Regions from separate parts of the Nocardioides marmoraquaticus genome, predicted to be linked through region 1. Evidence: predicted binding sites of a transcription regulator. Region 1 holds the regulator's gene; each other region holds the start of a gene.
The links. Region 1 encodes HrcA, which represses chaperone genes, less so after heat shock. Its sites were predicted from a motif close to TTGGCACTCGNNNNNNNCGAGTGCCAA; they were not measured.
Positions count from the first base shown of each region.

Region 2: groES (co-chaperone GroES) is a predicted target of HrcA. The motif match lies at 4,135-4,161, and genes of this name have one in related genera.
Region 3: groL (chaperonin GroEL) is a predicted target of HrcA. The motif match lies at 640-666, and genes of this name have one in related genera.

Region 1 covers NZ_BAAHAA010000014.1:75,328-85,376, forward strand. Annotated here, with positions in the region: gene ACYU8I_RS12030 (short-chain fatty acid transporter) at 1-1,184, shown strand, start outside; gene ACYU8I_RS12035 (ArsR/SmtB family transcription factor) at 1,390-1,974, shown strand; gene ACYU8I_RS12040 (MBL fold metallo-hydrolase) at 2,026-2,865, opposite strand; gene hrcA (heat-inducible transcriptional repressor HrcA) at 2,998-4,020, shown strand; gene dnaJ (molecular chaperone DnaJ) at 4,078-5,247, shown strand; gene ACYU8I_RS12055 (16S rRNA (uracil(1498)-N(3))-methyltransferase) at 5,244-5,996, shown strand; gene ACYU8I_RS12060 (Gmad2 immunoglobulin-like domain-containing protein) at 6,001-6,930, opposite strand; gene ACYU8I_RS12065 (RNA polymerase sigma factor) at 6,927-7,430, opposite strand; gene ACYU8I_RS12070 (hypothetical protein) at 7,491-8,342, opposite strand; gene ACYU8I_RS12075 (HIT domain-containing protein) at 8,378-8,716, shown strand; gene ACYU8I_RS12080 (hypothetical protein) at 8,719-8,904, opposite strand; gene ACYU8I_RS12085 (PhoH family protein) at 9,061-10,049, shown strand, end outside.
Region 2 covers NZ_BAAHAA010000026.1:14,043-24,091, reverse strand. Annotated here, with positions in the region: gene tsaD (tRNA (adenosine(37)-N6)-threonylcarbamoyltransferase complex transferase subunit TsaD) at 1-806, shown strand, start outside; gene ACYU8I_RS16225 (S-(hydroxymethyl)mycothiol dehydrogenase) at 883-2,004, shown strand; gene ACYU8I_RS16220 (MBL fold metallo-hydrolase) at 2,001-2,612, shown strand; gene ACYU8I_RS16215 (VanZ family protein) at 2,609-2,968, shown strand; gene ACYU8I_RS16210 (class I SAM-dependent methyltransferase) at 2,919-4,106, opposite strand; gene groES (co-chaperone GroES) at 4,297-4,590, shown strand; gene groL (chaperonin GroEL) at 4,683-6,302, shown strand; gene ACYU8I_RS16195 (GNAT family N-acetyltransferase) at 6,437-7,246, shown strand; gene guaB (IMP dehydrogenase) at 7,333-8,856, shown strand; gene ACYU8I_RS16185 (RNA polymerase sigma factor) at 8,902-9,492, shown strand; gene ACYU8I_RS16180 (hypothetical protein) at 9,489-10,049, shown strand, end outside.
Region 3 covers NZ_BAAHAA010000031.1:427-10,475, forward strand. Annotated here, with positions in the region: gene ACYU8I_RS17230 (SGNH/GDSL hydrolase family protein) at 1-565, shown strand, start outside; gene groL (chaperonin GroEL) at 813-2,438, shown strand; gene ACYU8I_RS17240 (SRPBCC family protein) at 2,609-3,121, shown strand; gene ACYU8I_RS17245 (DoxX family protein) at 3,118-3,528, shown strand; gene ACYU8I_RS17250 (hypothetical protein) at 3,510-3,887, opposite strand; gene ACYU8I_RS17255 (MFS transporter) at 3,982-5,175, opposite strand; gene ACYU8I_RS17260 (sirohydrochlorin chelatase) at 5,304-5,990, opposite strand; gene ACYU8I_RS17265 (uroporphyrinogen-III synthase) at 6,035-7,159, opposite strand; gene nirD (nitrite reductase small subunit NirD) at 7,174-7,602, opposite strand; gene nirB (nitrite reductase large subunit NirB) at 7,599-10,049, opposite strand, start outside.

The DNA.
Region 1 (10,049 bases):
ACGTCGTCGCGACCTCGCCGCCGGTGAGCAGGCTGATCGAGCGCATCGCCGTCGTACCGAGCAGTCCACGGGGCGCTGTCGCCTTCGTGGCGCTGCTCAGCTGCCTGGTCTCGATGCTCAACTGGGGCCTGAGCCTGGTCTTCAGCGGCCTGCTCGCCCGCGCCATCGCGCGGCGCCCCGACCTGCGGGCCGACTACCGCGCACTCGGCGCAGCGGCGTACATGGGTCTCGGCGCGGTCTGGGCGCTCGGCCTGTCGAGCTCGGCGGCGCAGCTGCAGGCCACGGCGGCGTCGCTGCCGCCCGAGCTGCTCGAGATCACCGGCGTGCTCGACTTCGGCGACACGATCCTGACCTGGCAGTCGCTGGTCATGGCGGCGGTGCTCATCGTCATCACCGTCGCCATCGCGTGGTTCTCCGCGCCCGAGGGTCGCGCAGTCAGGACCGCCGAGGACCTCCGCATCGACCTCGACGACACGGTCCCCACGCCGCCGGAGCGCACCCGGCCGGGGGAGTACCTCGAGCGCAGCCCCGTGCTGCCCGCCTTCGTCGGGCTGATCGCGCTGCTGTGGCTGGTGCTCGAGCTCGTCGACAAGCCCTTCCTGACGGTCATCAGCAGCCTGAACACCTACCTGCTGGTCTTCGTGGTGCTCGGCCTCGTGCTCCACGGCACGCCGCGCAGCTTCCTCGACGCGGTTTCCAAGGCAGTGCCGACGACGGCCGGCGTGCTCGTGCAGTACCCCCTGTACGCCGCCATGGCCGCGGTGCTGACCCGCGCGACCGGCCGGGGCGGCGAGACCGTCTCGGGCCACCTCGCCGAGCTCTTCACCAGCCTCGGCGGCGGGGGTGGCTTCGCGATCGTGATCGCGATCTACACCGCCCTGCTCGGTCTGCTGGTGCCCTCGGGCGGCGGCAAGTGGCTGGTCGAGGCGCCGTACGTCATGCAGTCGGCGACCGACGTCGGCATGAACCTCGGCTGGACGGTGCAGATCTACAACGCCGCCGAGGCGCTGCCCAACCTCGTCAACCCGTTCTTCATGCTGCCGCTGCTCGCCGTCCTCGGCCTGCGGGCGCGCGACCTCGTGGGCTTCACCTTCCTGCAGTTCGTCTTCCACCTGCCGGTGGTGCTGCTCCTGCTGTGGCTGCTCGGGATGACGTTCCAGTTCGAGCCGCCGGTGGTGCCGTAGGCGGCGTGGGTCGGTGCCGGGTGGGCTCTGCGGCACGGAAGAGGAAAAACGCAAAGAGACCTTTGCAAAGAGACCTTTGCAGTCGTAGGCTGTTCCGCTTGGACCAGCTCGACGAAGCCCTCGCCCGCACCCGCCAGGCCGACCTCGTCGCGGCGAGCGCCGTGCGCCGCAGCCGCCCCGTGCGACGACGCCGGCACGACGAGCCGTGAGCGGCCACGCCGTACGCCGCCTCGACCGGGGGGCGCTGCTGGGGCTGGCGCACCCGCTGCGGGTGCAGCTCTACGACGCGCTCAGCTCGCAGGGGCCGGCGACCGCGAGCGAGCTGGCCCGGCGGCTGGGGGAGTCGAGCGGCTCGACGAGCTACCACCTGCGCCAGCTCGAGCGGCACGGCTTCGTCGAGACCGACCCCGACCGCGGCAACCGCCGCGAGCGCTGGTGGCGCGCCACGCGCGAGTTCATCCAGACGCGCAGCCGCGACTACGCCGACGACCCGGCCACGGCGCAGGCCCACCGGTTGCTCAGCGACGAGTGGGTCCGCACCCGACGCGCCCGCCAGGACCACTGGCGCGCGACGCGGCGGCAGTGGCCCGAGGCGTGGCAGGCGGCCGCGGGCGACAGCATCAGCCACCTGTGGCTGACCACCGAGGAGGCCGACGAGCTGCAGCAGCAGCTGGTCGCGACCGTGACGGCCTGGGTCGAGCGCGCCGCCGACCGCGAGGGCGAGGCGGCGTACCAGCCCGTCGAGGTGCAGCTGTCGGCCTTCCCCGTGGGTGACCCGCCCGCCACGTGAGTCGTGTGCCCGAGGGGCCGCCATGGCGCCCTCTCAGGCACACGACCCGGGTCAGAGCAGCGGGAGCCGCTTCTGCGAGCGCGGCAGGTGGGCGTAGCCGCGGGCGACGGCGTGGGTGAGCGCCTCGGTCGGGTAGGGCCACGAGGCGGCGCCGAGCGCCTCGGCCGCGGGCACCCCGCGGGTGGCCAGGTCGCGGATGGTCTCGGCGACGACGCCGATGGCGGCGCGCTGCTCGGTGACGAAGTCGAGGTCGACCGGCGCGCCGTGACCCGGTACGACGACCGTGCCCGGCCCGCACAGGCCGGTCGCGAGGTCGAGCGTCAGCGGCCACTCCATCGGCCAGCTGTCGTCGCCCCACACGGGGTGGCCGGACTCCTCGACGAGGTCACCGGCGAGCAGCACGTCGACGTCGGTCAGCCGCACCACCAGGTCGCCGGCGGTGTGGCCGCGGCCGGGGTGCACCAGCTCGACCGCCCGGTCGCCGAGGTCGACGACCGCGACCGACGAGAAGGTGCGGTCGGGCGGCGAGACGACGGCCGCCCGGGCCTCGTCGGCGCGGGGCCCCTCGGCCCGCGCGGCGTCGGCAGCCACCGCCACGAAGTCGGCCGCGTCGTGGGCGGTGACGACCACGCCGTCACCGGCGGCCCGCGCCGCGGCGTTGCCCAGCACGTGGTCGAGGTGGGCATGGGTGTTGACGACCTCGACGAGCGGCGCGCCGGTGGCGCGTCGCACGGCGTCGAGCACCTCGCCCAGGGCCGCGTCGGAGGTGTGGGTGTCGACGAGCAGGAGGCCGCGGTCGCCCTCGACGGCCGTGACGTTGACGTCGTACCAGGGGTGCCGCACGACCCAGACCCGGTCGGCGACCTCGCTGAGCGTGGGGGTGTCGGGCACGTCACGACCCTACGGCCGCCGTGACCGCGCAGTAGACTTGGCACTCGGTGCGCTGGAGTGCCAGCGTGGCCCCGAGACCTGCCCCTAGCACCCGACCAGAACGCCCGACCCGGCACCCGCAGAGGAGGAGACATGAGCGAGGCCCGTCGCCTGGCCGTCCTCCGCGCGATCGTGGAGGACTACGTCTCGACCCGCGAGCCGGTGGGCAGCAAGGCCCTGGTCGACCGGCACCACCTCGGCGTCTCGCCCGCGACCGTGCGCAACGACATGGCCGCGCTCGAGGAGGAGGGGCTGATCGCCCAGCCGCACACCAGCGCCGGGCGGATCCCGACCGACAAGGGCTACCGCTTCTTCGTCGACCGGCTGACCGAGGTCAAGCCGATGTCGGCCGCCGAGAAGCGCGCGATCCACCGCTTCCTCGAGGGCGCCCACGACCTCGACGACGTCGTCACCCGGTCGGTGCGGCTGCTGGCGCAGCTGACCCAGCAGGTCGCGATCGTGCAGTACCCGTCGCTGGTGCGCTCGACGGTGCGCCACGTCGAGCTGGTCCCGCTCACGGCGAGCCGGGTGCTGCTCGTGCTCATCCTCTCGACCGGCCGCGTCGAGCAGCGCGTCGTCGAGCTGCCCACCGAGGTCGGCGGCGACACCCTGGCCGCGCTGCGCTCGCGACTGCTCCTCGCCGCCGTCGGGCAGCGCCTCGGCGACGCTGCGACCGCGATCGGCGACCTCACCGAGCAGGTCGAGCCCGACGACCGCACCGTGGTCGCCGTCATCGGCGCCACGCTCGTCGAGGCGATGTCGCAGGAGGCCGCCGAGGGTCGTGTCGTGGTCGGCGGCACCGCCAACCTCGCCCGGTTCGGCGACGGCTTCGACGTCGCGGTCAAGCCGCTGCTCGAGGCGCTCGAGGAGCACGTCGTGCTGCTCAAGCTGCTCGGCGAGTCGACCTCGCCCGACGCCGTGACCGTGCGCATCGGCCACGAGGGCCCCTACCAGGAGCTCGCGACGACGTCGGTCGTCGCCACCGGGTACGGACCCGGCAGCGAGGTGATGGGCTCGCTCGGCGTCGTCGGCCCCACCCGCATGGACTACCCCGGCTCGATGGCCGCCGTGCGCGCCGTCGCCCGCTACGTCTCCACCATCCTCGACCAGGCCTGACCCGGTCACCCGCCCGAAGCCCGCTCCGCACCAGCCCGTCAGACAGAAGGAAGGCACGTGCCCCAGGACCCCTACGAGATCCTCGGCGTCTCCCGCGAGGCGACCGCCGACGAGATCAAGAAGGCCTACCGCCGACTGGCGCGCCAGCTGCACCCCGACGTCAACCCCGACCCGGCCACGCAGGAGAAGTTCAAGGAGGTCTCCGCGGCCTACGAGGTGCTCTCCGACCCCGAGAAGCGCCGGATGTACGACCTCGGCGGCGACCCGTTCGGTCGCGGCGGCATGGGCGGTGGCGGCGGTCAGGGCGCCGGGTTCTCCTTCACCGACATCATGGACGCCTTCTTCGGCGGTGCGGCCGGCCAGCCGCAGGGCCGTGGCCCGCGACCGCGGGCGCGCCGCGGGCAGGACGCCCTGGTGCGCATGGAGGTCAGCCTCGCCGAGGCCGCCTTCGGCATCACCGAGGAGCTCAAGGTCGACACGGCCGTGCTGTGCGGGGTCTGCGAGGGCTCCGGCGCCGCGCCGGGCTCGCAGCCGGTGACCTGCGAGACCTGCCACGGCCGGGGCGAGGTGCAGCAGGTGCAGCGCTCGTTCCTCGGCGAGGTGCGCACGCTGCGGCCGTGCTCGGCGTGCCGCGGCTACGGCGAGATCATCCCCGAGCCGTGCCGCGAGTGCTCCGGCGACGGCCGGGTCCGCTCGCGCCGCACCCTGACCGTCAAGGTCCCGGGGGGCGTCGACACCGGCACCCGCGTGCAGCTGCCCGGCGAGGGCGAGGTCGGGCCCGGCGGCGGTCCCGCCGGCGACCTCTACGTCGAGGTGCAGGTCGTGCCGCACGACGTCTTCACCCGCGACGGCAACGACCTGCGCGCCCACATCACGGTGCCGATGACCGCGGCCGCGCTCGGCACCACGGTCAAGCTGCCGCTGCTGGAGGCCGACGTCGCCGAGGAGGACTCCGACACGGAGCTCTGGACCGACGTCGACATCCCCGCCGGCACCCAGTCCGGCACCGAGCGGGTGCTGCGCGGGCGCGGCGTGCCCGCGCTGCGCTCCGGGGTGCGCGGCGACCTCAAGGTCACCATCGAGGTCGAGACACCGTCGCGGCTCGACGACCGGCAGTCCGAGCTGCTGCGCGAGCTGGCCAGGCTGCGCCGCGAGGAGTCGCCCGACGGCCGCATCAACCAGCCGCACAAGGGCATGTTCGGCCGGCTGCGCGACGCCTTCAAGTGAGTGCCTCGCCCGGCGCGGGCCTGCCCGTGCTGTGGGCCGAGGTCACCGGTCTCGCGGCCGGTGCCACCGTCGCGCTGACCCCGGAGGAGGCCCGGCACGCCGCCGTACGCCGCCTCGGCCCCGGCACCGAGCTGCTGCTGACCGACGGCGACGGTACCGGTGCCCGCGCCGAGGTGGTCGAGGCGTCGAAGACCTCGCTCACCGCCCGGCTCACCGACGTCTGGGCCGCTGAGCCGCCGCGCCCGCGGCTGACGGTGGTGCAGGCGATCCCCAAGGGCGAGCGCGCCGACCTCGCCGTCGAGGCGCTGACCGAGGTCGGCGTCGACCGTGTGGTCGCCTGGCAGGCCACCCGCTGCGTCGCCGTCTGGCGCGGCGAGCGGGCCGCCAAGTCGCTCGCCCGGTGGCGCACCACCGCGCGCGAGGCGGCCAAGCAGTCGCGCCGGCTGCGCTGGCCCGCGGTGACCGGCCCTGCCTCGCTCGACGACGTCGTGCAGCTCGTGCGGGCAGCCGACCTGGCAGTCGTGCTGCACGAGTCGGCACGGCTGCCGCTCGCCGAGCTCGCCGTGCCCCTCGACGGCGACGTGCTCGTGGTGGTCGGCCCCGAGGGCGGCCTCACCGACGACGAGGTCGCCGCGCTCGCCAACGCCGGCGCCAGCACCTGCCGGCTCGGCGACACCGTGCTCCGCACCTCGACCGCCGGCCTCGCCGCCTGCGCCGCCCTGCTCGCGCAGACGACCCGCTGGGTGTGAGGCCTCACTCGGCGATCGTCAGCCGGCTCCGGGCGACGTACGGCGCGGTGCCCTCGCCGTCGGACGGGTCGGTCTCGCCGACCTCGAGCACGTAGTCGCCCGGCGGAGCGTCGAGCTCGAAGGAGTACGGCGACGGGGTGCAGCACTGCTCGGCGGTGGTGAAGCCCTCGCGCACCACCTCGTCGCCGTCGAGCAGCCGCCAGGTCACGGTGCCCTCGAAGGTCGCCGCGAGTCCCGTGACGGTGACGGGCGACGGGACGGCCGCCCCGTCTGCGACCGTCTCCACCGTCACCGGAGCGAGGGCGGCGCCGTCGGCGAGCAGGGGGGTGTCGGCGCCGGGCACGAAGGACGCGTCGGCCCGACCGCCCGAGGTCATGCGCACCTGCACGTCGGGGTCGTCGAGCGCGGTGGCGACGGTCCACGCCACCGCCTGGCCTAGGAGCGGCACGTCCTTCGGCGCCTCGGACAGGTCGACGGCGCTGCCGAGCCCGAGGTCGACGGTGACGACGCCGGACGACCCCGAGACGGAGACCTGGGCGACCCACCCTGGGGTCTCGTCGAACCACACCGGCCGCAGGCTGCGCGCCTCGGGCGCGACGAGCAGCGTCTGCTCGACGGCCGCCTGCAGGGGGTCCTCCCCGGTGTCGACCTCGCGAGGGTCGGCCGTGAGCCGGGGCCCTGCCGGGGTGTCGACGACGGCGTAGGCGACGACCGTGGTGGTGCGGGCGGCCGCCGCGGGCGGGGCCTGCGAGCCGCCGCGCTGCACCAGCCACACCGAGCCCGTCAGGGCGAGCACGGTCGTGAGCGCGGCGGCCACGGTGACCGGCGCCCAGTGGACTCCGCGCCGGGGTCGCGGCCCGAGCTCGAGGTCGCGGGTGGGCTCGACGTCGGCGACGGCGTCGTGCAGCAGGTCGTGGAGGTCGCGCTCGTTCATCGGGTCTCCTGACGGCTGGGGTCGAGGCGCTCGCGGAGGGCGGCCGCGGCGCGGGAGGCGTGGGTCTTGACCGTGCCGGGGCTGATGTCGAGCACGCGGGCGATCTCGCGCTCCGGCAGGTCGAGGTAGTAGCGCAGCGCCAGCACCTCGCGCTGGCGGCGGGGGAGGGTGGCGAGGGCGTCGAGCACCTCGCGCCGCCGCTCGCACGCGGCGAGGTCGTCGTCGGGCGCCTCCCGGACCACCGGGGGCGGCTCCTCGTGGCGACGCGCCAGGCTCAGCCGCCGGCCCGCGGAGCGGGCGCCGTTGACCACCGCCCGGGTGAGGTACGCCGCGGGCTCGTCGAGGCCCTGCGTGCCACGCCGGTGCAGCGCGACGAAGACGTCCTGCACCACGTCCTCGGCGCGGCTCGCGTCGCCGAGGAGCAGCGTGCCGAGCCGGAGCAGGCGGCGCCGGTGGGCGTCGTACAGCTCCTCGAGGGTCGTCGTCCCCGAACGCGTCACGGTGGTCACGCTAGGAAGACGCACCAGCGACCCGATCGGTTGACACGCCGGCGGACCAGGTCAGTCGACGGCGAACCTGGTCGTCTCGACGTACGTCGCCCCCGTGCGCGGGTCGGTCACGCTCACCCGCAGCAGGTGCTCGCCGCGGCCCGCCCGGGCCTCGGCCGCGAACGGCGACGGCTGGCCGGGTCGCTCGGTCCTGGCCACGCCCCGGTCGACCACCTCGGTGCCGAGCAGCAGCTCCCACGTCACGGCCCCGGTCGCCAGACCGGCGACCGGCACCGGCGACTCGACCGGCTCGAACTCGCCCACGCTGGTCAGCACGACGGGCGCCAGCACCCGCGCGTCGCGGGCCGGCTTCACGGGCCCGGTGACGCCAGGCAGCAGTCGCCGCGGGTCGCCGCCGTCGACCGTGAGGTCGACGACGAGGAACTCGTTGCCCGTCGCGCTCGCGACCGTCCACGCCAGCGCCTGCCCCACCTCCGGTGGGGCCGGCGTCGCCGAGCCGTCGAGCCCGTCGGGGGTGCGCAGGGCGACCTCGACGAGGTCGCCCTCGACCGTGACGTCTACGTCGAGGTCGGGCGCGTCGGGCCACACCGGCTCGTGGGTGCGGTCGTCGACGGTGCCGTCGAGCGTGGCGAGCAGGGCGCTGCGCAGCACGCTGCCGACGTCGGGGACCGTACGACGCTCGGCGACCAGCCGCGGGCCCGACGACGTGCTCGCGAGGGCGTAGGCGATCACCGAGACGTCTGCCGGGGCCTCCTCGCGCAGGCCGGGGCCGCGGTCCAGGTCGCGACCGGGTGGGCCACCGGCCTCGCGCGCGACCCACGCCGTCCCGGCGAGCACGGCGGTCGTGGCCAGCGCCGCGGCGAGCACCCCGAGAGCGGCTCGCAGCCGGGCCGTCGCGCTCACTGCCGCACGCCTGCCGGGTCTGCGAGGCTGGCCGCATGAGCGACTGCCTCTTCTGCTCGATCGTGGCCGGTGACATCCCTGCGGAGGTCGTGCACCGCACCGAGACCACCGTCGCCTTCCGTGACGTCAACCCCCAGGCACCGACCCACGTGCTGGTGGTGCCCGTCGCGCACCACCGCGACGCGGCCGCGCTCGCGCAGGCCGACCCCGCCGGCGTCGCGGCCCTCGTCGGCGCGGCGAGCGAGGTGGCCGAGGTCGAGGGTCTCCAGGGCTACCGGCTCGTCCTCAACACCGGCGCGGCCGCCGGCCAGACCGTGTTCCACGTCCATCTGCACGTCCTCGGGGGCCGCGAACTGTCCTGGCCGCCCGGCTGACCTCAGCCGGCCATCAGGTTGAGCAGGCTGATGCCGAGCGGCACGAGGAACATCGCGCCGATGACCACCCAGGCGACGGCCCGATGCAGGCCGCTGCTGGTGAAGAACCGGGTGGCGGCGCGGTCGGAGGCCGAGCCGTCGTCGTGCGCCTGGCGCAGCTCGGGCGGCAGCTGGTCGGGGGTCGGCATCGGGCCTCCTGCGGGGCTCGTGGGGTGCCCCCATGGTGCCCGACGGCGGGTCGCGCCAGGTCGCCTCAGGGGGGAAGGAACCCGGGTGACCGGGCGTTGGGGAGCACGTAGGCTGGACGAACCAGACACCGCACGGAAGTGACACCACCCCGCCGCATGAGCGAACCCACCGACATCACCCCCACCACCGACCCGCGTCAGGGTCACGTCGTGAGGTTGCCGCAGAGCATCAACCCGGTGGCGCTGCTGGGCCCGGCCGACGAGCACCTGCGTCGCATGGAGCAGGCGTTCAGCGCCGACATCCACGTGCGCGGCAACCAGGTCACGCTGACCGGTGAGCCCGCCGACGTAGCGCTGGCCGAGCGGGCCCTCGACGAGCTGGTGACGATCATCCGCACCGGTCAGGGCCTCACGCCCGAGACCGTCGAGCGGGTGATCGCGATGCTCCAGACCGAGACCAACGAGCGCCCGGCCGACGTGCTGAGCCTCAACATCCTGAGCAACCGCGGCCGCACCATCCGGCCCAAGACGCTCAACCAGAAGCGCTACGTCGACTCGATCGACAAGCACACCATCGTCTTCGGCATCGGCCCCGCCGGCACCGGCAAGACCTACCTGGCCATGGCGAAGGCCGTGCAGGCGCTGCAGGCCAAGAAGGTCAACCGCATCATCCTGACCCGTCCGGCGGTCGAGGCGGGCGAGCGGCTGGGGTTCCTGCCCGGCACGCTGAGCGAGAAGATCGACCCCTACCTGCGGCCGCTCTACGACGCCCTGCACGACATGCTCGACCCCGAGACGATCCCCAAGCTGCTCGCCGCCGGCACCATCGAGGTGGCGCCGCTGGCCTACATGCGCGGCCGCACGCTCAACGACTCCTTCATCATCCTCGACGAGGCGCAGAACACCACGCCCGAGCAGATGAAGATGTTCCTGACCCGGCTCGGCTTCGGCTCCAAGATCGTCGTCACCGGCGACGTCACGCAGGTCGACCTGCCCGGCGGCACCAAGTCGGGCCTGCGGGTGGTCGAGGGCATCCTCGACGGCGTGGAAGACCTCGCCTTCAACCGCCTGACCAGCAGCGACGTCGTCCGGCACCGCCTCGTCGGCAGGATCGTCGCGGCGTACGACGAGTTCGACGCGCGGCA
Region 2 (10,049 bases), on a different contig from region 1:
TCACCGCTGGTCCCGGCCTGGCCGGTGCCCTGCTCGTCGGGGTCGCCGCCGCCAAGAGCCTCGCGCTCGGTCTCGGCCGCCCGCTGTACGGCGTCAACCACCTCGCCGCGCACGTCGCGGTCGACCAGCTCGAGCACGGCGCGCTGCCCGACCCGTGCCTGGCGCTCCTGGTCTCCGGCGGGCACTCCTCGCTGCTGCGGGTCGCCGACGTGACCACCAGTGTCGACCCGCTCGGCAGCACCATCGACGACGCGGCGGGGGAGGCCTTCGACAAGGTCGCCCGGCTGCTCGGGCTGCCCTTCCCGGGCGGCCCCCACGTCGACCGGGCGGCCCGCTCGGGCTCGTCGGTGTCGATCGACTTCCCCCGCGGCCTGACGTCGCGGCGCGACCTCGAGCGGCACCGCTTCGACTTCTCGTTCTCCGGTCTCAAGACCGCCGTCGCCCGCTGGGTCCAGGCCCGCGAGGACGCCGGCGAGCCGGTGCCGGTGGCCGACGTGGCGGCGTCGTTCCAGGAGGCCGTGTGCGACGTGCTGACCCGCAAGGCCGTCGACGCCGCCGTCGCCGAGGGCATCGACGACCTGCTGCTCGGTGGTGGCGTCGCGGCCAACTCGCGGCTGCGGGTGCTCGCCGAGGAGCGCGCGGCCCGGCACGGCATCCGGGTGCGGGTGCCGCGGCCGGGGCTGTGCACCGACAACGGCGCGATGGTGGCCGCCCTGGGCGCCGAGATGGTCGCCCGCGGCCGTGCGCCGTCCGCCCTCCACCTGCCCGCCGACTCGAGCATGCCGGTGGAGCAGGTCAGCGCCTGAACGGGTACCTGCGCCGGCGCGGGCCCGACCACTAGGTTGGGCGCGACGCAGCCGACGCAGGAGAGGGAGAGCACGCATGCCGCAGCAGGTGAGGGCCGTCGTGGCCAAGGCGAAGGGCGAGCCGGTCTCGATCGAGACCATCAACGTCCCCGACCCCGGTCCGGGCGAGGCCGTGGTGGCGATCCAGGCGTGCGGGGTCTGCCACACCGACCTGCACTACCGCGAGGGCGGCATCAACGACGAGTTCCCGTTCCTGCTGGGCCACGAGGCCGCGGGCGTGGTCGAGTCGGTCGGTGACGGGGTCACCGAGGTGGCCCCGGGCGACTTCGTGGTGCTGAACTGGCGCGCCGTGTGCGGTGAGTGCCGGGCCTGCAAGCGCGGTGAGGAGCAGTACTGCTTCGCCACCCACAACGCCGAGCAGAAGATGACACTGGAGGACGGCACCGAGCTGTCCCCGGCGCTGGGCATCGGTGCCTTCGCCGAGAAGACGCTGGTCGCGGCCGGTCAGTGCACCAAGGTCGACGAGTCGGCCCGTCCCGCCGCGGTCGGCCTGCTCGGCTGCGGCGTCATGGCCGGCATCGGTGCGGCCATCAACACCGGTGCGGTCGGCCGCGGCAAGAGCGTCGCCGTGATCGGCTGCGGCGGCGTGGGGGTGGCCGCGGTCGCCGGCTCGGTGCTCGCGGGTGCCGACGTCGTCATCGCCGTCGACATCGACGACCGCAAGCTCGCGATCGCCCAGGGCCTCGGCGCCACCCACGTGGTCAACAGCAAGGAGACCGACCCGGTCGCCGCGATCAAGGAGATCTGCGCCGCCAGCCTGCTGCACCCGGGCGCCGACGGGGCCGACGTGGTCATCGAGGCGGTCGGTCGGCCCGAGACCTGGAAGCAGGCGTTCTACGCCCGTGACCTCGCCGGCACCCTGGTCCTCGTCGGCGTCCCGACGCCCGACATGAAGACCCCCGAGATCCCGCTGATCGACGTGTTCGGCCGCGGCGGCTCGCTGAAGTCCAGCTGGTACGGCGACTGCCTGCCGAGCCGCGACTTCCCGATGCTGGTCGACCTCTACCGCCAGGGCCGGCTCGACCTCGACGCGTTCGTGACCGAGGAGGTCGGGCTCGACGACGTCGAGGCGGCCTTCCACAAGATGCACGGCGGCCCGGACCAGGAGCCGGTGCTCCGCTCGGTGGTGGTCCTGTGAGCTCCAACCTGAGGGTCGACCACGTCGTCACGTCCGGCACCTTCAGCCTCGACGGCGAGACCCACGAGGTCGACAACAACGTCTGGGTCGTCGGCGACGACGACGAGTGCGTGGTCATCGACGCCCCGCACAGCGTCGACGACATCGTGCGGCTGATCGGGGGCCGCACCGTGAAGGCGATCGTGGCGACCCACGCCCACGACGACCACGTGCGGGTCGCGCCCGAGCTGCGCGAGCGCGTCGGCGCGCCGATCCTGCTGCACCCGGACGACAGAGAAGTGTGGGAGCTGACCCACCCCGACGTCCTGTGGGACGTCGACCTCGAGGACGGCCAGACCATCAAGGTCGCCGGCGCCGTGCTCAAGGTGCTGCACACCCCGGGCCACGCGCCGGGCGCGGTCTGCCTCTACGTCCACGACCTCGGCTGCGTCTTCACCGGCGACACCCTCTTCGAGGGTGGTCCGGGGGCGACTGGCCGGTCGTTCAGCGACGCCGACCTGATCAAGGACTCGATCCGGACCACGCTCTTCGACCTGCCCGACGAGACCGTGGTGCACACCGGCCACGGCCCCGACACCACCATCGGCGCCGAGCGCGACCACGTGTGAGGCTCGCCCGGGTCGCCTTCGGGCTCGTGGTGGGGCTGACGCTCTACCTGTTCCTGACGCCGGCACCGCCGGAGGGCGGACCCGACGGCTCCGACAAGGTCGTCCACGCGCTGCTCTTCGCGGCGCTCGCGGTGCTGGGCCGGGCCGCCGGGTGGCGTCCGCTGCCGCTCGGCGTCGGCCTGGTGGCGTACGCCGCCCTCACCGAGGTGCTGCAGGCGAGCCTGCCGATCGGCCGTGACGGCGACCTGGTCGACCTCGCCGCCGACACCGTCGGCACGGTGCTCGGGCTGGCGGTGGCCGCGCTGCTCAGCAGGGCTCGACGAGCAGCGCCGTACCCCGACCGGCGACGCGGGTGAGCACCAGCGTCGCCGCCTCGTCGCCGGTCAGGCGCAGCCGGGGCCGCAGCTGCTCGGGGGTGACGGAGACGCCGCGGGTCTTGATGGCCAGCGTGCCGATGCCGCGTTCGCGCAGGGCCGCGCGCAGCGGCTTCTCGCGGAACGGCAGCTCCTCGAGCACCCGGTAGGCCCGCGCCAGCGGTGTCGTGCTCGCCCGCTCGGCGCTGACCCAGGCGATGTGCGGGTCGACGAGGTGGCCCCCGGCGCGGGCGGCGACGGCGGCGACGAGGCCGGCGCGCACGACGGCGCCGTCCGGCTCGAGCAGGTACGCCGCCACGGGTGCGACGGGCGGGTCGCCGTCGGGCAGGTCGTCGGTGGTCAGCGTGGCGGGCCCGGCCGGCGCGAGGACGGTGGCGCGGCGCACCGTGCTGGCGAGGGCCCCCGACCAGAGCACCGCCTCCTTGACGCCGCCGCCGGGCCCGGGGTCGGAGACCCACTCGGCCTCGACGCCGTATGGCACCAGGTCGTGGGGCAGGCCGGGCGCGAGCTTGACGCAGGCGTCGCGCCGCAGCAGCGAGGTCACGAAGTCCCACGGGGGCGACCAGTCGGCGACGTCGAAGCTGCGGCCCCGCGCGCCACGGCGGGCCGGGTCGGCGTACGCGAGGTCGAAGGGGGTGGTGTCGACCGTCGTGGCGTCGCCGACCTGCACCGCCCCGCCGAGCCCGAGCGCCGCGAGGTTGGCGCGGGCGACGGCCACCCGGACGGGGTCGCTGTCGACGCCGGCGACGACGAGCCCCGCCCGGGCGAGGGCGACGAGGTCGCCGCCGACGCCGCAACCGAGGTCGACGACGCTGGTGCGCAGGCCGGCCCGGGCCCGGGCCGCGCGGTGGGCCGCGACGCTGGCGCGGGTGGCCTGCTCCAGCGCCTCGGGGGTGAAGTACATGCGGGCCGCGTCGGCGCCGAGCCTGGGCACGGCGCGGCGGCGCAGCTGCGCCTGGGTGACGGCCGTGGCGGCACGCGACGGCGTGGTCAGCGACCGCACGCGGGGAAGCCGCTGCACCGGGTCGTCGTCGGCCGGCCCGTCCTCGGCGATCGCCAGCACTCGCTGCCCCTCGTCGGTCAGCAGCCAGGCGAAGTCGTCGACGTCCACGCCGCGCATTCTTCACCTCGTCGTCGCCCGGGGTCGCCTGGCACTCGCTGCGCGGGAGTGCTAGTTTTTCGTTGGCACTCTCCCCGTGAGGGTGCCAGCGCCCGTACGGCGCACGACCCCCGCGACGGCGTGCCCGCACAGGCGGAGACTTCGCATCGGACAACCCATCGATACTTCAGTGGAAAGTGGAGGTCGACACGTGTCGGTCAACATCAAGCCCCTCGAGGACCGGATCGTCGTCAAGGCCCTGGAGGCCGAGCAGACGACGGCGTCCGGCCTGGTCATCCCGGACACCGCCAAGGAGAAGCCGCAGGAGGGCGAGGTCCTCGCGACCGGCCCCGGTCGCATCGACGACAACGGCAACCGCGTCCCGCTCGACGTCAACGTCGGCGACAAGGTGATCTACAGCAAGTACGGCGGCACCGAGGTCAAGTACGCCGGCGAGGAGTACCTCATCCTCTCCGCCCGCGACGTCCTCGCGGTCGTCTCCTGACGCACCCCGTGACAGCCGCGTGCCCGGCGCTCCCCGGGCGTCGGGCACGCGGCTGACTCGTTCCTGAAGCTCTCTGCCCTAGGAGGCAACACATGCCCAAGATCCTGGAGTTCGACGAGAACGCTCGTCGCTCGCTGGAGCGTGGCGTCGACAAGCTCGCCGACGCCGTCAAGGTGACGCTCGGCCCCCGCGGCCGCTACGTCGTCCTCGACAAGAAGTGGGGCGCGCCGACCATCACCAACGACGGCGTGACCGTCGCGCGTGAGGTCGAGCTCGACGACCCGTTCGAGAACCTCGGTGCGCAGCTCACCAAGGAGGTCGCCACCAAGACCAACGACGTCGCCGGTGACGGCACCACCACCGCGACCGTGCTCGCGCAGGCGATGGTCCACGAGGGCCTGCGCGCCGTCGCGGCGGGTGCGAACCCGATGGCGCTCAAGCGCGGCATGGACGCCGCCGCGGCCGTCGTCTCCGAGGCGCTCGGCAAGGCGGCCCGCGACGTCGACGACGTCAGCGACATGGCCGCCGTCGCCACGGTCTCGAGCCGTGACAGCCACATCGGCGACCTGCTCGCGCAGGCCTTCGACAAGGTCGGCAAGGACGGTGTCATCACCGTCGAGGAGTCCAACACCATGGGCACCGACCTCGAGTTCACCGAGGGCATGCAGTTCGACAAGGGCTACCTCTCGCCCTACTTCGTCACCGACCAGGAGTCGATGGAGGCCGTCCTCGACGACCCCTACATCCTGCTGCACCAGGGGAAGATCTCGGCGATCGCCGAGCTGCTCCCGCTGCTGGAGAAGGTCATCCAGGCCGGCAAGCCGCTGTTCATCCTCGCCGAGGACGTCGAGGGCGAGGCCCTGTCGACGCTGGTGGTCAACAAGATCCGCGGCACCTTCAACGCCGTCGCGGTCAAGAGCCCTGCGTTCGGTGACCGCCGCAAGGCGATGATGCAGGACATCGCGACCCTGACCGGTGGTCAGGTCGTCGCCCCCGAGGTCGGCCTCAAGCTCGACCAGGTCGGTCTCGACGTGCTCGGCACCGCGCGCCGCGTCGTGGTCACCAAGGACAACACCACGATCGTCGAGGGCGGCGGCGACGCCGCCGAGGTCTCCGGCCGCGTCAACCAGATCAAGGCCGAGATCGAGGCGACCGACTCCGACTGGGACCGCGAGAAGCTGCAGGAGCGGCTCGCCAAGCTCGCCGGCGGCGTCTGCGTCGTCCGCGTCGGCGCGGCCACCGAGGTGGAGCTGAAGGAGAAGAAGCACCGCATCGAGGACGCCGTCTCCGCCACGCGCGCCGCGATCGAGGAGGGCATCGTCGCCGGCGGCGGCTCCGCTCTCGTCCACGCGGTCTCCGCCCTCGAGGGCGACCTCGGCTTCTCCGGTGACGAGGCCGTGGGCGTACGCGTCGTGCGTCGCGCCGCCGACGAGCCGCTGCGCTGGATCGCCGAGAACGGCGGCCTGCAGGGCTACGTCGTGGTCTCCAAGGTCCGCGAGCTCGGCAACAACCAGGGCTACAACGCCGCCACCGAGGAGTACGGCGACCTGCTCCCGCAGGGCGTCCTCGACCCGGTCAAGGTCACCAAGTCGGCGCTGACCAACGCCACCTCGATCGCCGGCATGCTGCTGACGACCGAGACGCTGGTCGTCGACAAGCCCGAGGAGGAGGAGCCCGCCGCGGCCGGTCACGGCCACGGTCACGGCCACTGAGCCGGCTCCCCACCAGGCACGACGAGGCCCCCTCCCGCTCCGGCGGGTGGGGGCCTCGCCGCGTCCCGGACTTGTCACACGACCGAAACACGCCGGGAGCCGACCCGCAACACGCGCTCGCGACAGTGGTGCGCATGTTGTTCCGGGTGCGTACGTCGTTGCGGGACCGACCGGGCGCGCTGGCCGCCCTGGCGGCGTCGTGCGGCGAGGCCGGGCTCAACATCCTCGGGCTGCAGATCTTCCCGGATCTCGGCACGGTCACCGACGAGCTGGTGCTCAGCGCGCCCGACTCGTGGTCCGCGCGGGAGGTCGCTGAGCTCGTGGGTGGTGCGGGAGGGGACGAGGTGAGCGTCGAACCCTGCACCACCCACGACCTGATCGACCAGCCGACGCGATGGCTCGGTGCCGCCACCGAGCTCGTGGCCGGGGCCGACCCCGCCCGCCTGCTCGAGGGGCTGCTCGGTCCGCACCCCGAGCGGTGGAGCGCCACCGAGCACTCGCGGGCCGCCGCCCTCGAGGGGCTCGCCCGTGCGCTCGCCGCCGGTCCGGCGGCACCCGAGCCGGAGGAGTCCGGCCCGGTGCACTACGCCGAGGCGCCCGCCGGCGTCGAGGCCTGGATCGGACGCCACGTCGTCGGACGTGCGGCACTGACCGGAGAGTCCGAGCAGGAGCTCGTCATCGAGGTCGACCCGTCGTGGCGCCGGCTCGGCATCGGCACCGCCCTGCTCCACCGCGCCTGCGCTCTGGCGGCGCGACGCGGGGCCCGCGAGGTGGTGCTGCTCGCCTCGGCGCGCGACGAAGGCTTCGTGACGATGGTCTGCGGCACGGGCATGCGGGCGCTGATCAAGATGCAGGACGGCGTGCTGAGCGCCCGCATCCCGCTCGGTCCGCGCTCCCCCGGAGGCGATCGGGCCCGCCCCGGCCGACCCGTGCCGGTGCGCTGACGCGGTGCCGGGCCCGGGCGACGTACGCCGCCCCGGCCCGTAGACTGGCCCTTCCTGCCGACGGCGTGTGGAAGGACCTGGGTGCGATGACGACCGACTCCCGCGACGACGAGGTGCTGGCGCCCTTCGCGCCGCTCGGGCTCACCTACGACGACGTGCTGCTGCTGCCGGGTCACTCCGACCTGGCGCCGAGCGACATCGACACCACCTCCCGGCTCACCCGCGAGATCAGCCTCAAGGTGCCGATCGTCAGCGCCGCGATGGACACCGTCACTGAGTCGCGCATGGCCATCGCCATGGCGCGCCAGGGCGGCCTCGGCGTGCTGCACCGCAACCTCTCGATCGAGGACCAGGCTTACCAGGTCGACCTTGTCAAGCGCACCCAGACCGGCATGATCTCCAACCCGGTCACCATCACGCCCGACAAGACGCTCGAGGAGCTCGACAAGATCTGCGGCGAGTACCGCGTCTCGGGCCTCCCCGTCGTCGACCTCGACGACCGCCTCCTCGGCATCATCACCAACCGCGACCTGCGCTTCACCCCCGTCGCGGAGTGGGCGACCACCAAGGTCGACGAGGTCATGACGCCGATGCCGCTCATCACCGCGCCGGTCGGCATCTCGCGCGACGACGCGACCGCGCTGCTGCGGCGCCACAAGCGCGAGCGCCTGCCCATCGTCGACGACGAGGGCCGTCTGGCCGGACTGATCACGGTCAAGGACTTCGTGAAGTCCGAGCAGTTCCCCCACGCCTCCAACGACCAGCACGGCCGGCTCATGGTGGGTGCGGCGATCGGCTACTTCGGCGACGCCTGGCAGCGGGCTACCACGCTCGTCGAGGCGGGCGTCGACGTGCTCGTCGCCGACACCGCCCACGGCAACGTGCGGCTGCTGCTCGACATGGTGCAGCGGCTCAAGAGCGACCCGGCCACCCGCCACGTGCAGGTGATCGGCGGCAACGTCGCGACTCGTGAGGGCGCCCAGGCGTTCGTCGACGCCGGTGCCGACGCCGTCAAGGTCGGGGTCGGGCCGGGCTCGATCTGCACCACCCGCGTCGTGACCGGCGTCGGCGTGCCGCAGGTGACGGCGGTCCACGAGGCCGCCAAGGCGTGCCGGCCCGCCGGCGTCCCCGTCATCGCCGACGGCGGCATGAAGTACTCCGGCGAGATCGCCAAGGCCCTGGTCGCCGGCGCCGACAGCGTGATGGTCGGCTCGCTGCTCGCGGGCTGCGAGGAGAGCCCCGGCGAGCTCGTCTTCGTCAACGGCAAGCAGTACAAGGCCTACCGCGGCATGGGCTCGCTCGGCGCGATGTCGAGCCGCGGCAAGAAGTCCTACTCCAAGGACCGCTACTTCCAGGCCGAGGTCGACAGCGACGACAAGATCGTGCCCGAGGGCATCGAGGGCCAGGTCGCCTACCGCGGGCCGCTCTCGGCGGTCGCCCACCAGCTCATCGGCGGCCTGCACCAGTCGATGTTCTACATCGGTGCCCGCACCGTGCCCGAGCTCCAGGCCAACGGTCGTTTCGTGCGGATCACCTCGGCCTCGCTGCAGGAGAGCCACCCCCACGACGTGCAGATCACCGCCGAGGCCCCCAACTACTCCTGGCGCTGAGTCAGCGCTGACGTAACGCCGCGGCTCGTGCGGCGGAGTGGAGGCATGACGACAGCGTCGCTCGCCGCCATCGCGTCCGACCCCGACGCCTTCGAGGCCTTCTACCGGGCGCACGTCGACGACGTGCAGTCCTACGTCGCCCGTCGCGTCGACGATGCCGCGACGGCTGCCGACCTCACCGCCGACGTGTTCCTCGCCGTGGTCGCCCGGGCCCACACCCACGACCCCGCTCTCGGGTCGGCCCGGATGTGGGTCTTCGGGATCGCCCGGTCGGTGGTCGCGGGGGAGCGCCGTCGGTCGGCGCGCCACGCCCGGGCCGTCTCCCGGGTCAGCGGCCGTCGCCTGATGCAGGGCGACGCGTACGACGCCGTCGTCGGACGCCTCGACGCCGAGCGGGAGGCGCGGGTGCTGCACCGGCGTCTCGAGCAGCTGCCACGCGCCCTGCGCGAGGTCATGGAGCTCGTGGGTCTCGACGGTCTCGACGTCGGCGAGGCGGCAGCGGTGCTCGGCATCCGGCCCGGCACCGCGCGCGTCCGGCTGCACCGCGCTCGACGGCTGCTGAGCGGGCCGCCGGACCCGCCTGCCCCGGCCATCGACAGCGCCAGCGCCCCCACTCCCGTCAGGAGCGGCCGATGAGCACCTCCGCCCGGCTCGACCCGTTCCAGGAGGCGCTGCTCCACGAGCTGCGGCAGGTGGTCGCCGACGGCAGCGTCGAGCCGACAACGGCGAGACGACGCGCCACGAGGACCGTGCTGGCAGCGGCTGCCGTCGCAGCGCTGGTCGGCGCCGGCCTCGCCCTGCCCGCGCTCAGCGGGGAGCAGCCGGCGTACGCCGTGGTGCGCGGGGCCAACGGCCGGGTCGACGTGCGCGTCGAGCGGCTCGCCGACGCCGCCGGGCTGGAGAGGGCGCTCGCCCGGGTCGGTGTCGCGGCCGACGTCACCTACCTCCCCCCCGACACGCGCTGCGCCGACGGGCGCTACGCCGACGCGACGGCGCCGATCGCCGGTGCCGGTGTCCGCTTCTCGATGGGGGACGGCGTCGGCTACCACCTCGTGCTCGGCCCCGGCGCGGTCGGTGACCGCCAGACCGTGGTGGTCGCTGCGAGTCGGACGTCGGCCGAGGTCGAGGTGGGCGACGACGGCACCCGCACGCTCGGTGGCTCGTGGGGCTCGTTCGGCATCGCGGAGGGCCCC
Region 3 (10,049 bases), on a different contig from region 1:
CAAGCACACCCTCGGCGCCCACCTGGCGCGCCGTCTCGCCAAGCGCACGCAGCGCGCCGTACGGCTGCACACGGCCGCCGTGGTGGGCTCGGAGAGCAAGGACCTCGAGGCACAGCTGGCGTCGCTCCCGGCGTCGTACCGACCCCACCTGGCCGTCGTGGTCGTGGGCGGCAACGACGTCACCCACCGAGTGCCCGTGGCCACCTCGGTGGCCCATCTCGTCGACTGCGTGGGGGCGCTGCGCGAGCGTGGCGCGGAGGTCGTGGTCGGCACGTGCCCCGACCTCGGTGCGCTCCGCCCCGTGCCGCAGCCGCTGCGCACCCTGGGCTCGATGGCGTCGCGCCAGCTGGCGTCGGCCCAGGCGGCTGCGGTGCTGCCCCTCGGGGCGCGGGTGGTGCCGCTCGCCACCGCGGTCGGCCCGTTCTTCGTCGTCGACCCCGACGCCCACTTCAGCGCGGACCGCTTCCACCCGTCGTCGCTGGGCTACAAGCGCACCGCCCAGGCGCTGCTGCCCGCCCTCGTGGCAGCGCTGGAGGGCGAGAGCGGCGGCGTCGCCGCGTCCTGACCGCCCGCACTCACGGGTCGGCGGGAGCGGGGGGAGACGTTTGCACTCGCTGGGGGCGAGTGCTAAAAATTGAGTTGGCAGTCACCGTGGGTGAGTGCCAACCCCAAGCACCACCGCACAACCATCCAGGCCGTGACCGTCGAGGTCCGGGAGCGCTGGCGGGAAGGGTCCGCCAGGTCGTCCGGACCGTCCGTCGCGGGCGACGCCGCGGCCGACCATCACCGAGCGTGAGGAACCACCACCAGTCATGCCGAAGCTGATTGCTTTCAACGAGGAGGCCCGCCGCGGGCTCGAGCGAGGGATGAACACCCTCGCCGACGCGGTCAAGGTCACCCTGGGCCCCAAGGGCCGCAACGTCGTGCTCGAGAAGAAGTGGGGTGCCCCCACGATCACCAACGACGGTGTGAGCATCGCCAAGGAGATCGAGCTCGAGGACCCCTACGAGAAGATCGGCGCCGAGCTCGTCAAGGAGGTCGCGAAGAAGACCGACGACGTCGCCGGTGACGGCACCACCACCGCGACCGTGCTCGCCCAGGCGATGGTCCGCGAGGGCCTGCGCAACGTCGCGGCCGGCGCCAACCCGATGGCGCTCAAGCGCGGCATCGAGAAGGCCGTCGAGTCCGTCTCCGAGCAGCTGCTCGGGATGGCCAAGGACATCGAGACCAAGGAGCAGATCGCCGCGACCGCGTCGATCTCCGCCGCCGACGCCTCCGTGGGCGAGGCCATCGCCGAGGCGATGGACAAGGTCGGCAAGGAAGGCGTCATCACGGTCGAGGAGTCGAACACCTTCGGGCTCGACCTCGAGCTCACCGAGGGGATGCGCTTCGACAAGGGCTACATCTCCCAGTACTTCATGACCGACCCCGAGCGCATGGAGGCCGTCCTCGACGACCCCTACGTGCTCATCGCCAACAGCAAGGTCAGCACCGTCAAGGACCTGCTGCCGCTGCTGGAGAAGGTCATGCAGTCCGGCAAGCCGCTGCTGATCATCGCCGAGGACGTCGAGGGCGAGGCCCTGTCGACCCTGGTCGTCAACAAGATCCGCGGCACCTTCAAGTCGGTCGCCGTCAAGGCCCCCGGCTTCGGTGACCGCCGCAAGGCAATGATGCAGGACATCGCGATCCTCACCGGTGGCCAGGTCATCTCCGAGGACGTCGGCCTGAAGCTGGAGAGCGCCGGTCTGGAGCTGCTCGGCCAGGCCCGCAAGGTCGTCATCACCAAGGACGAGACCACCATCGTCGAGGGCTCGGGCGACCAGGACCAGATCGCCGGTCGGGTCAACCAGATCCGCGCCGAGATCGAGAAGTCGGACTCCGACTACGACCGCGAGAAGCTGCAGGAGCGCCTCGCCAAGCTGGCCGGCGGCGTGGCCGTCATCAAGGTCGGCGCGGCCACCGAGGTCGAGCTCAAGGAGCGCAAGCACCGCATCGAGGACGCCGTGCGCAACGCGAAGGCGGCCGTCGAGGAGGGCATCGTCGCCGGCGGCGGCGTCGCCCTGGTGCAGGCAGCTGCCTCGGCGTTCGAGAAGCTCGACGTCGACGGTGACGAGGCCACCGGCGCCAACATCGTGCGCGTCGCGACCTCCGCCCCGCTGAAGCAGATCGCCGTCAACGCCGGCCTCGAGGGCGGCGTCGTCGCGGAGAAGGTCGCCGGGCTCACCCCGGGCCACGGCCTCAACGCCGCGTCGGGCGAGTACGTCGACATGGTCGCCGAGGGCATCATCGACCCGGCCAAGGTGACCCGCTCGGCGCTGCAGAACGCCGCGTCGATCGCCGCGCTGTTCCTCACCACCGAGGCCGTCGTGGCCGACAAGCCGGAGAAGGCCGCCCCCGCGGGCGACCCGACCGGCGGCATGGGCGGCATGGACTTCTGAGTCCAGGCGCCCGACGCTTCGCAGGGCCCCATCCCGATCAGTCCGGGGTGGGGCCCTGTGGCGTTCGGGGGCCCGGCCGCCTCGGGGCTTCGCAACGGTGGCGACCTGGCCGTTCTCCTCGCCGAGCAGGGGCGTGCGGCAGGTCAGGAGCCACCACCTAGGCTCCGGTCGTGGCGCGTACGACGAGACAGCTCACCGTCAGCGACAGCGTGGTCGTCCTCGCGGTCGACCCGGTCACGGTCTGGGAGCAGGTGGCCGACCCGACGCAGATGCCGCGGTGGAGCCCCGAGAACACCGGCGCGACGACCGCTGCGGAGGCACGGCCGCTGACCGAGGGCGAGACCTTCCGCGGCAGCAACCGCCGGGGGCGGGCGCGGTGGTCGACCGCGTGCGTCGTACGCCGCTCGGTGCCGGGTGAGCGGTTCTGCTTCGACGTCGTCGGCTGGGGACCGGAGCGGCTCGGCCTGAAGGTCGAGGTCGCCCGGTGGGACTACGCCTTCGAGGCCGTCGACGGCGGCACGCGGGTCACCGAGACCTGGTCCGACGGCCGGCGGGGCTGGCCGGCCTGGGCTGCGAACGCCTTCGACAAGGTCGCGGCGGGTCGGCCCTTCGCGGAGTTCCAGCGACGCAACATCGCCCGCACCCTGGCCGCGCTGAAGGCCGACCTGGAGCAGACGACGTGAGCGCACCACCGCTGCGGTGGGCGTGGGTCGTGGTGGTGCTGTTCACCGCGAGCGGGGTCGTCCACCTGGTGCGGCCGTCGGCGTTCGCGGCGCAGGTGCCGGACTTCCTCCCGGCGCAGACCGCGGTCGTCGTGGTCTCCGGCGTGCTCGAGCTCGCGTGCGCCGCGCTCATGGTGGTGCCGCGCACGCGTCGGGTCGGCGGTCTCGCCGCCGCGGTGCTGCTGGTCGCGATCTTCCCGGGCAACCTCTGGCAGACCTGGGAGGCGTGGTCGGACCACCGCGCGGGCGAGGCGAGCACGGCGTACCTCCTCGGCACGCTCGTGCGGCTGCCCCTGCAGGTGCCGCTGGTCTGGTGGACCTGGCGGGTGTGGCGCCCCGCGGCGCCGGCTCAGCCGCCCAGGCCGTAGCACTCCACGATCTTCGGGCCCGCGGTGTCGAGCGCCCGGAGGTCCTCCTCGCTGGCCATCCCCTCGATGGTCTCGTCGCCCGCGGCGAGCGAGGCCAGCGTCGCGTCGGAGAAGTCGGAGTCGACGAGCACCTGGGCCGCGCACTCGGCCTGCTCCGCGGTGATCCCCTCGCCGTCACGCTCGAGCGCAGCGGCGAGGTCCGCGACCGAGGGGCGGTCACCCGTCTCCGGGGCGGGGGCCTCCGAGGCCTGCTCGGTCGCCTCCTCCTGTGACGAGTCCTCCGACCCGCCACCGCCGCACCCGGCCACCGTCACGACCATCGCCGCCGCTGCCAGCGCCGTGCCGAGTCTCCTGCGCATCTGTGTGTCCCCCACGTCGCGCGCCCGGTCCGCTGCTGGCCCGAGGCGTCGCGGCCAGCATGGCGGACGCGGCGTGGGGACGTCCGCCGAATCCTCAGGACGTACGCCGCGCGACCAGCCCGGCGCCGAGCACCACGAGCCCGGCGGCGCTCGTCACCAGCAGCGCGGCGGTCGGTCCGGCACCGTCGACGAGGCCCCCCGCGAGCGCGGCGCCGGCGGCCACGCCGACGACGTTGGCCGTGGAGAGCGCGGTCATCGTGGTGGTGGCCCAGTCGGGCGGCGCGATCCGCTCGGCGAGGGCGTAGGAGCTGATCAGCGTCGGTGCGAGGGCGGTGCCCATCAGCAGCATGGCAACGGCCAGGCCCACCGGGCCAGCGGCGGTCGAGAGCAGCAGGCCGGCGACGAGGATGGCCGACCCGGAGACGGCGATGCGCAGCTCGTGCGGCACCCGCTCCGGCAGCCGGGTGGTCAGCAGCGCGGTGACGGCTGACCCGACGGCGCCGAGGCCGTAGACGAGCCCGGTCAGCGCGTCGTCCCCGGTGAGGGCGAGCCGCGCGGCCAGACCGGTCTGCGAGGCGCCGAAGACGACCCCGACCGCGCCGAGGCCGACCAGCAGCACCGCGAGCCGGCCGACGGGCAGCGGACCGCGGTGCTCCTCGGCCGCGCGGGCGCGGCCGGGCAGCGCGGTGCGGTGCAGCCCGAATCCGAGGTGGGCGACCAGTGCGAGCCCGAGGGCCAGCCACAGTGGCGTGGCGGGGGAGACCAGCGCGGCGAGGGTGCCGACCAGCACGGGCCCGAGCACGAACGACACCTCGTCGAGCGCGCCCTCCAGCGCCATCGCCGACGAGACGAACCGCCGCTCGTCGGCGCGACCCCGCGCCATCGCCGACCAGCGGGTGCGAGCCATCGCGCCCAGCTGTGGGTTGGCCAGGCCGACCAGCGCTCCGAGCAGGAGCAGGGCGGGCAGGGGCAGCGCCGTCAGCAGCAGCGTGACCAGGGCGGTCGCCTGCAGCGCCGTCGCCACCACGGCGACCAGACGCTGCCCGGCGCCGTCGGCCAGGGCTCCCACCAGGGGACCGCCCACGGCGCCCCCGAGGCTGAGCGCGGCGACGGCCAGGCCGCCCGTGCCGTAGGAGCCGGTGCGTTCGGCGACCAGCAGCAGCGTGCCGAGCGGGAGCGTCGCGGTCGGCAGCCGAGCGGCCGCGTCGAGCGCGAGGAAGACGGGCCCGGGGGTGGCGGCGACGGTGCGCAGCGTGGGCGCAGGGACGGGTGCTTCGGTGAGGGTCACGCGGGTGCTCCGGGGTACGACGGCGGACGTCGTGCGCCACCCCACCACTGACGCACCGGACCCCTGTGCTGCCCGCACGCTACCGCCGTACGCCGGCGCCCGCGAAACCGTGCGCCGGCCGGCGCCCCTCAGGCGCCGCGAAGGAGCGGCAGGTCGGCGTTGAGCAGGGCGGTGACGCGACGGCAGAGCAGGTCGACGACGGCGTCGTGGGTGCCGATCACCTCGGCGACGGTGGCGGCGCCGGCCTCGCGGGCGACCCGGGCGGCGCGGTCGGCGAAGAAGCCGCCGGCCAGCAGGTACGGCGACACGACGTCGCCGGGGCGCACGACGGCCTCGGGGCGCTCGCCCAGGCCCGACATCGTGGCGATGCGGACCGGAGCGCCCCACGCGCGGCCGAGCAGCTGGGCGGCGCGCTCGAGGTCACGGGTGGCGAGCGGGTCGCTCGACCCGGCGGCGACCATGACGACCGGTCGGCCGCGCTCGGCGCGGGCCTCGAGCAGCCGGTCGACCTGTGCCTGGGCCAGCAGGGCGTGCGGCCCGAGCGAGCGGCCGACCACGGCGGGCCGGCCTTTGGCGGCCGCGGGCAGGTCCTGGCGCAGGTGGTAGCCCGTCGACAGCAGCAGCGGCACCACGACGGTCGGCTGGTCGGAGCCGGCCAGCACGTCGGTCAGCAGCGGCTCGCACAGCTCGACGTACGACGTCACCGCCTCGACGCCCAGCCGCTGGGCCGCACGGCGGGTCGTCTCGACGGCCGTCGCGTTGGCCGGGCGCTTGCGGGTGCCGTGGGCGACGGTGACGAGCCGGGTCGCGTTCATGGGGGCACCTCCTCGTCGCGGCCGGTCCAGGGTAGTCAGTGGGCTCACGACGCGACCGGGTCGACGGCGAGGCGGTAGCCGCGCTTGACGACGGTCTGCACCGACCGGGTGCCGATCGCGGCGCGCAGCCGCGCGACGGCCATCTCGACCGCGTGCTCGGACCCGGCGGTGCCGCTCGGCAGCATCGCCAGCAGCGCTCGCCGCGAGACGACGTTGCCGGGGTTGGAGACCAGGGCCTGGAGCACCGCGGCGGGCGCGGGTGAGAGCCGGACCTCGGCGCCGTCGAGCAGCACCTCGTCGCCGTGCAGCAGCAGCTGGTGGCCCCCGACCAGCTCGAGGGCGAGGCCGTCGCGGCGCGACGGCAGCTCGGTCTCGAGCTGCTTGACCATGGCGGCGAGGCGGGAGCGCTCGGGATAGACCGTCGGCACGCCCCACATCTCGAAGGCCGCCGAGGTGACGGGCCCGACGCACGAGGCCACGACGTCGGCCTGGAAGGCCGAGACCACCTCGTCGCGGCGCCCGACCGAGCCGGCCGCCTCCATCATGGCGGCGACCGCGGGGGCCGAGGTGAAGGTGACGGCGTCGAGCTGGCGGTCGGCGACGAGGTCGATCAGCGCGAACATCGGCTCGGGGTCCTCGGCCGGCACCACCCGGTAGACGCTCACGGTGGTGACGTCGGCACCGCGCCGGCGCAGCGCGTGGGCCGCCATCGACAGCGACTGGCCGTGCTCCTGCACCACGATCCGGCGGCCCTCGAGGTCGCGTCCGCGCAGGTGGTCGAGCACGTCGTCGAACTCCTCCGACTCCGGCGCCCACAGCTCGCGCAGGCCGTGCCGGCGCAGCGCCCCCACGCTCTTCGGTCCACGGGCCAGGATCTCGGCGGGCTCGAGGTGCGCGACCAGCCGCTCGAGCAGGCCCCAGCCGTCGGCGGCGGAGAACCACGTGCGCAGGCCGATGCCGGTAGTGGCCAGGAACAGGTCGACCGGCTGCGCCAGCACCCGCTCCGTGGCCGCCCGCAGCTCGTCGGCGTCGACCTGGTGCGGCGCCAGCGACAGCGCCGGCGCCTTGACCACGGTCGCGCCGCGGCGCTCGAGCAGCGCCGCCTGCTCGTCGAGCTTGCGCGCCGCGGTCACCCCGACGCGGTAGCCGCGCAGCGGACCCTCACCCACCGGCGCCTCCTCCCTCACGTCGTGCCCGCCACCCGCACCACACCAGCGTCGGTGACCTCGACGGCGTACGTCGCCACGCGGACGTCGGCGTCGTCGAGGCACTGGCCGGTGCGGAGGTCGAACCCCTGCTTGAACATCGGGGAGGCGACGTACGGGACCGTCTCCCCGGCGATCGTGCGGGTGCCGACGATGCCGCGCGCCAGCACCGAGGCCCGGCAGAAGGGATCGTAGTTGTCGAGGGCGTGCACGGCGTCGTCGTGGGTCCGGAAGACCGCCACCGCCCGCCCGTCGACCAGCGCCGCCACCCCGCTCTCGGGGTCGATCCGGTCGAGGTGGCAGACCTCGGTCCAGGTGGTGGTCTCGACGGGCTCGACCGGCGAGCGGGTCTCGACCGGCGAGGTGGTCTCGTCGGTCGAGCCTGTCGAGACCACGCGTGCGCTCATCGGGGGGCCCCGACGGGGATGGAGGCGCCGAGGTCGACGGGGCCGTCGGTCAGGGCGGGCTCGGTCTGGCCGCGGCGCGAGCCGAAGGTGACGTTGGGGTCGGGCACGTCGGGGGCGTTGACGAAGGAGACGAAGCGGGCGAGCTTGTCGGGGTCGTCGAGGGTCGCCGCCCACTCGTCGAAGTAGGTGTCGACGTGCTGGGCCATCGCGGCCTCGAGCTCGCTGCCGAGCCCGAGCACGTCGTCGACGACGACCGCGCGCACGCGGTCCAGCCCGCCCTCGAGGCTCTCGATCCAGGTGGAGGTGCGCTGGAGCCGGTCGGCGGTGCGGACGTAGTACATGAGGTAGCGGTCGACGTAGCGGACCAGCGTCTCGTCGTCGAGGTCACCGGCCAGCAGCTGCGCGTGGGCGGGGGTGGCGCCGCCGTTGCCGCCGACGTAGAGGTTCCAGCCCTTCTCGGTGGCGATGACGCCGAAGTCCTTGCTGCGGGCCTCGGCGCACTCGCGCGCGCACCCGCTCACACCGGACTTCAGCTTGTGCGGCGAGCGCAGACCCCGGTAGCGCTCCTCGAGCCGGATCGCCATCGAGGTGGAGTCCTGCACGCCGTAGCGGCACCAGGTCGAGCCGACGCAGGACTTCACCGTGCGCAGCGACTTGCCGTAGGCGTGGCCGGACTCGAAGCCGGCGTCGACGAGCCGCCGCCAGATGGCGGGCAGCTCCTCGACCCGGGCACCGAGCAGGTCGATGCGCTGGCCGCCGGTGATCTTGGTGTAGAGGCCGAAGTCGCGGGCGACCTCGCCGAGCACGATGAGCTTCTCCGGCGTGATCTCGCCGCCGGCGACGCGGGGCATCACGCCGTACGTGCCGTTCTTCTGGATGTTGGCGAGGTAGGCGTCATTGGTGTCCTGCAGGGTGCGGTTGCCCTTGTCGAGCACGTGGTGGTTGAGCTGGGTGGCGAGCACCGAGGCGACGGCGGGCTTGCAGACGTCGCAGCCGCGGCCGGTGCCGTGGGCGTCGAGCACCTGCGTGAACGACGTGTGGCCGTGCACGCGCACCACGTCGAAGAGCTCGGCGCGGGTGAGCGCGAAGTGCTCGCACAGGCTGCGGTCGACCTCGCGCCCGACCGAGGCGAAGAAGTCCTCGACGATCTTCTTGACCACCGGCTTGCACGACCCGCAGGTGGCGCCGGCGCTGGTGCAGCGGGTGACGCAGGCGGGGGAGTCGCAGGCCTCTCTGCGGACCCGCTCGACGATGTCACCCTTGCTGACGTCGTTGCACGAGCAGACCTGGGCCTCGTCCGGCAGCCCGATCTCCGCGCCGCCACGACCCGCGGGGAGGATCAGCTCCTCCGGGTTCTCCGGCAGGGCGAGTCCCGAGGCGACCATCGGCCGCAGCACGCCGTACGCCGTCGCGTCGCCGACGAGGACGCCGCCGAGCAGCACGAACGAGCCGTCGTCGGACTCGCGCACGACGAGCTTCTTGTAGACGCCGGTGACGGCGTCGGCGAAGACCAGCTCGAGCGCGTCGGGGGTGGTGGCGAACGCGTCGCCGAAGGAGGCGACGTCGACGCCCATGAGCTTGAGCTTGGTGCTCATGTCGGCCTCGGTGAAGCGACCCTCGCCGCCCGTGAGCGCGTCGACGACGACCTCGGCCATCGTGTAGCCCGGGGCGACCAGGCCGTAGGTGCGGCCGGCGGGAGCGGCGCACTCGCCGATCGCCCAGACGCCCGGCGCGCTGGCGTGGCACTGCTCGTCGACCAGCACGCCGCCGCGCTCGCCGAGGTCGAGGCCCGCGTCACGGCCGAGCCGGTCCTGCGCCCGGATGCCCGCGGAGAACACGACGACGTCGGCCGGCAGGTCGCCGCGGTCTCGCAGCCGCAGGCCGGTGACCCGGCCGTCCTCGCCGAGCACCTCCTCGGTGGTGGCGCCGACGTGCACGCCGAGCCCCAGCCGCTCCACGTGGCGGGTCAGCATCGCGCCGCCCGCCTCGTCGACCTGGACCGCCATCAGCCGCGGCGCCATCTCGACCACGTGGGTCTCGAGCCCCAGCTGCGCCAGCGCGTTGGCGGCCTCCAGCCCCAGCAGGCCGCCGCCGATCACCGCCCCGACCCGGGCCCCCGCCTCGGCCGCCGCGCGGATCGCCTCGAGGTCGGCGATGGTGCGGTAGACGAAGACGTTGTCGAGGTCGCGCCCGGGAACAGGCGGCACGAACGGCACCGACCCGGTCGCCAGCACCAGCTCGTCGTAGCCGAGCTCGCACGCCCCGTCGAGGCCGTCGCCCGCGAGCGTGACCGTGCGGGCCCCGACGTCGATGGCCAGCACCTCCGTGCCGAGCAGCAACCGCACGCGGGGGTCGTCGTACGACCCGGTCGGCAGCAGCGACAGCGCCTCGGCGCCCACCTCGAAGAAGGTGGTGAGGCCGACGCGGTCGTAGGCCGCGCGGTCCTC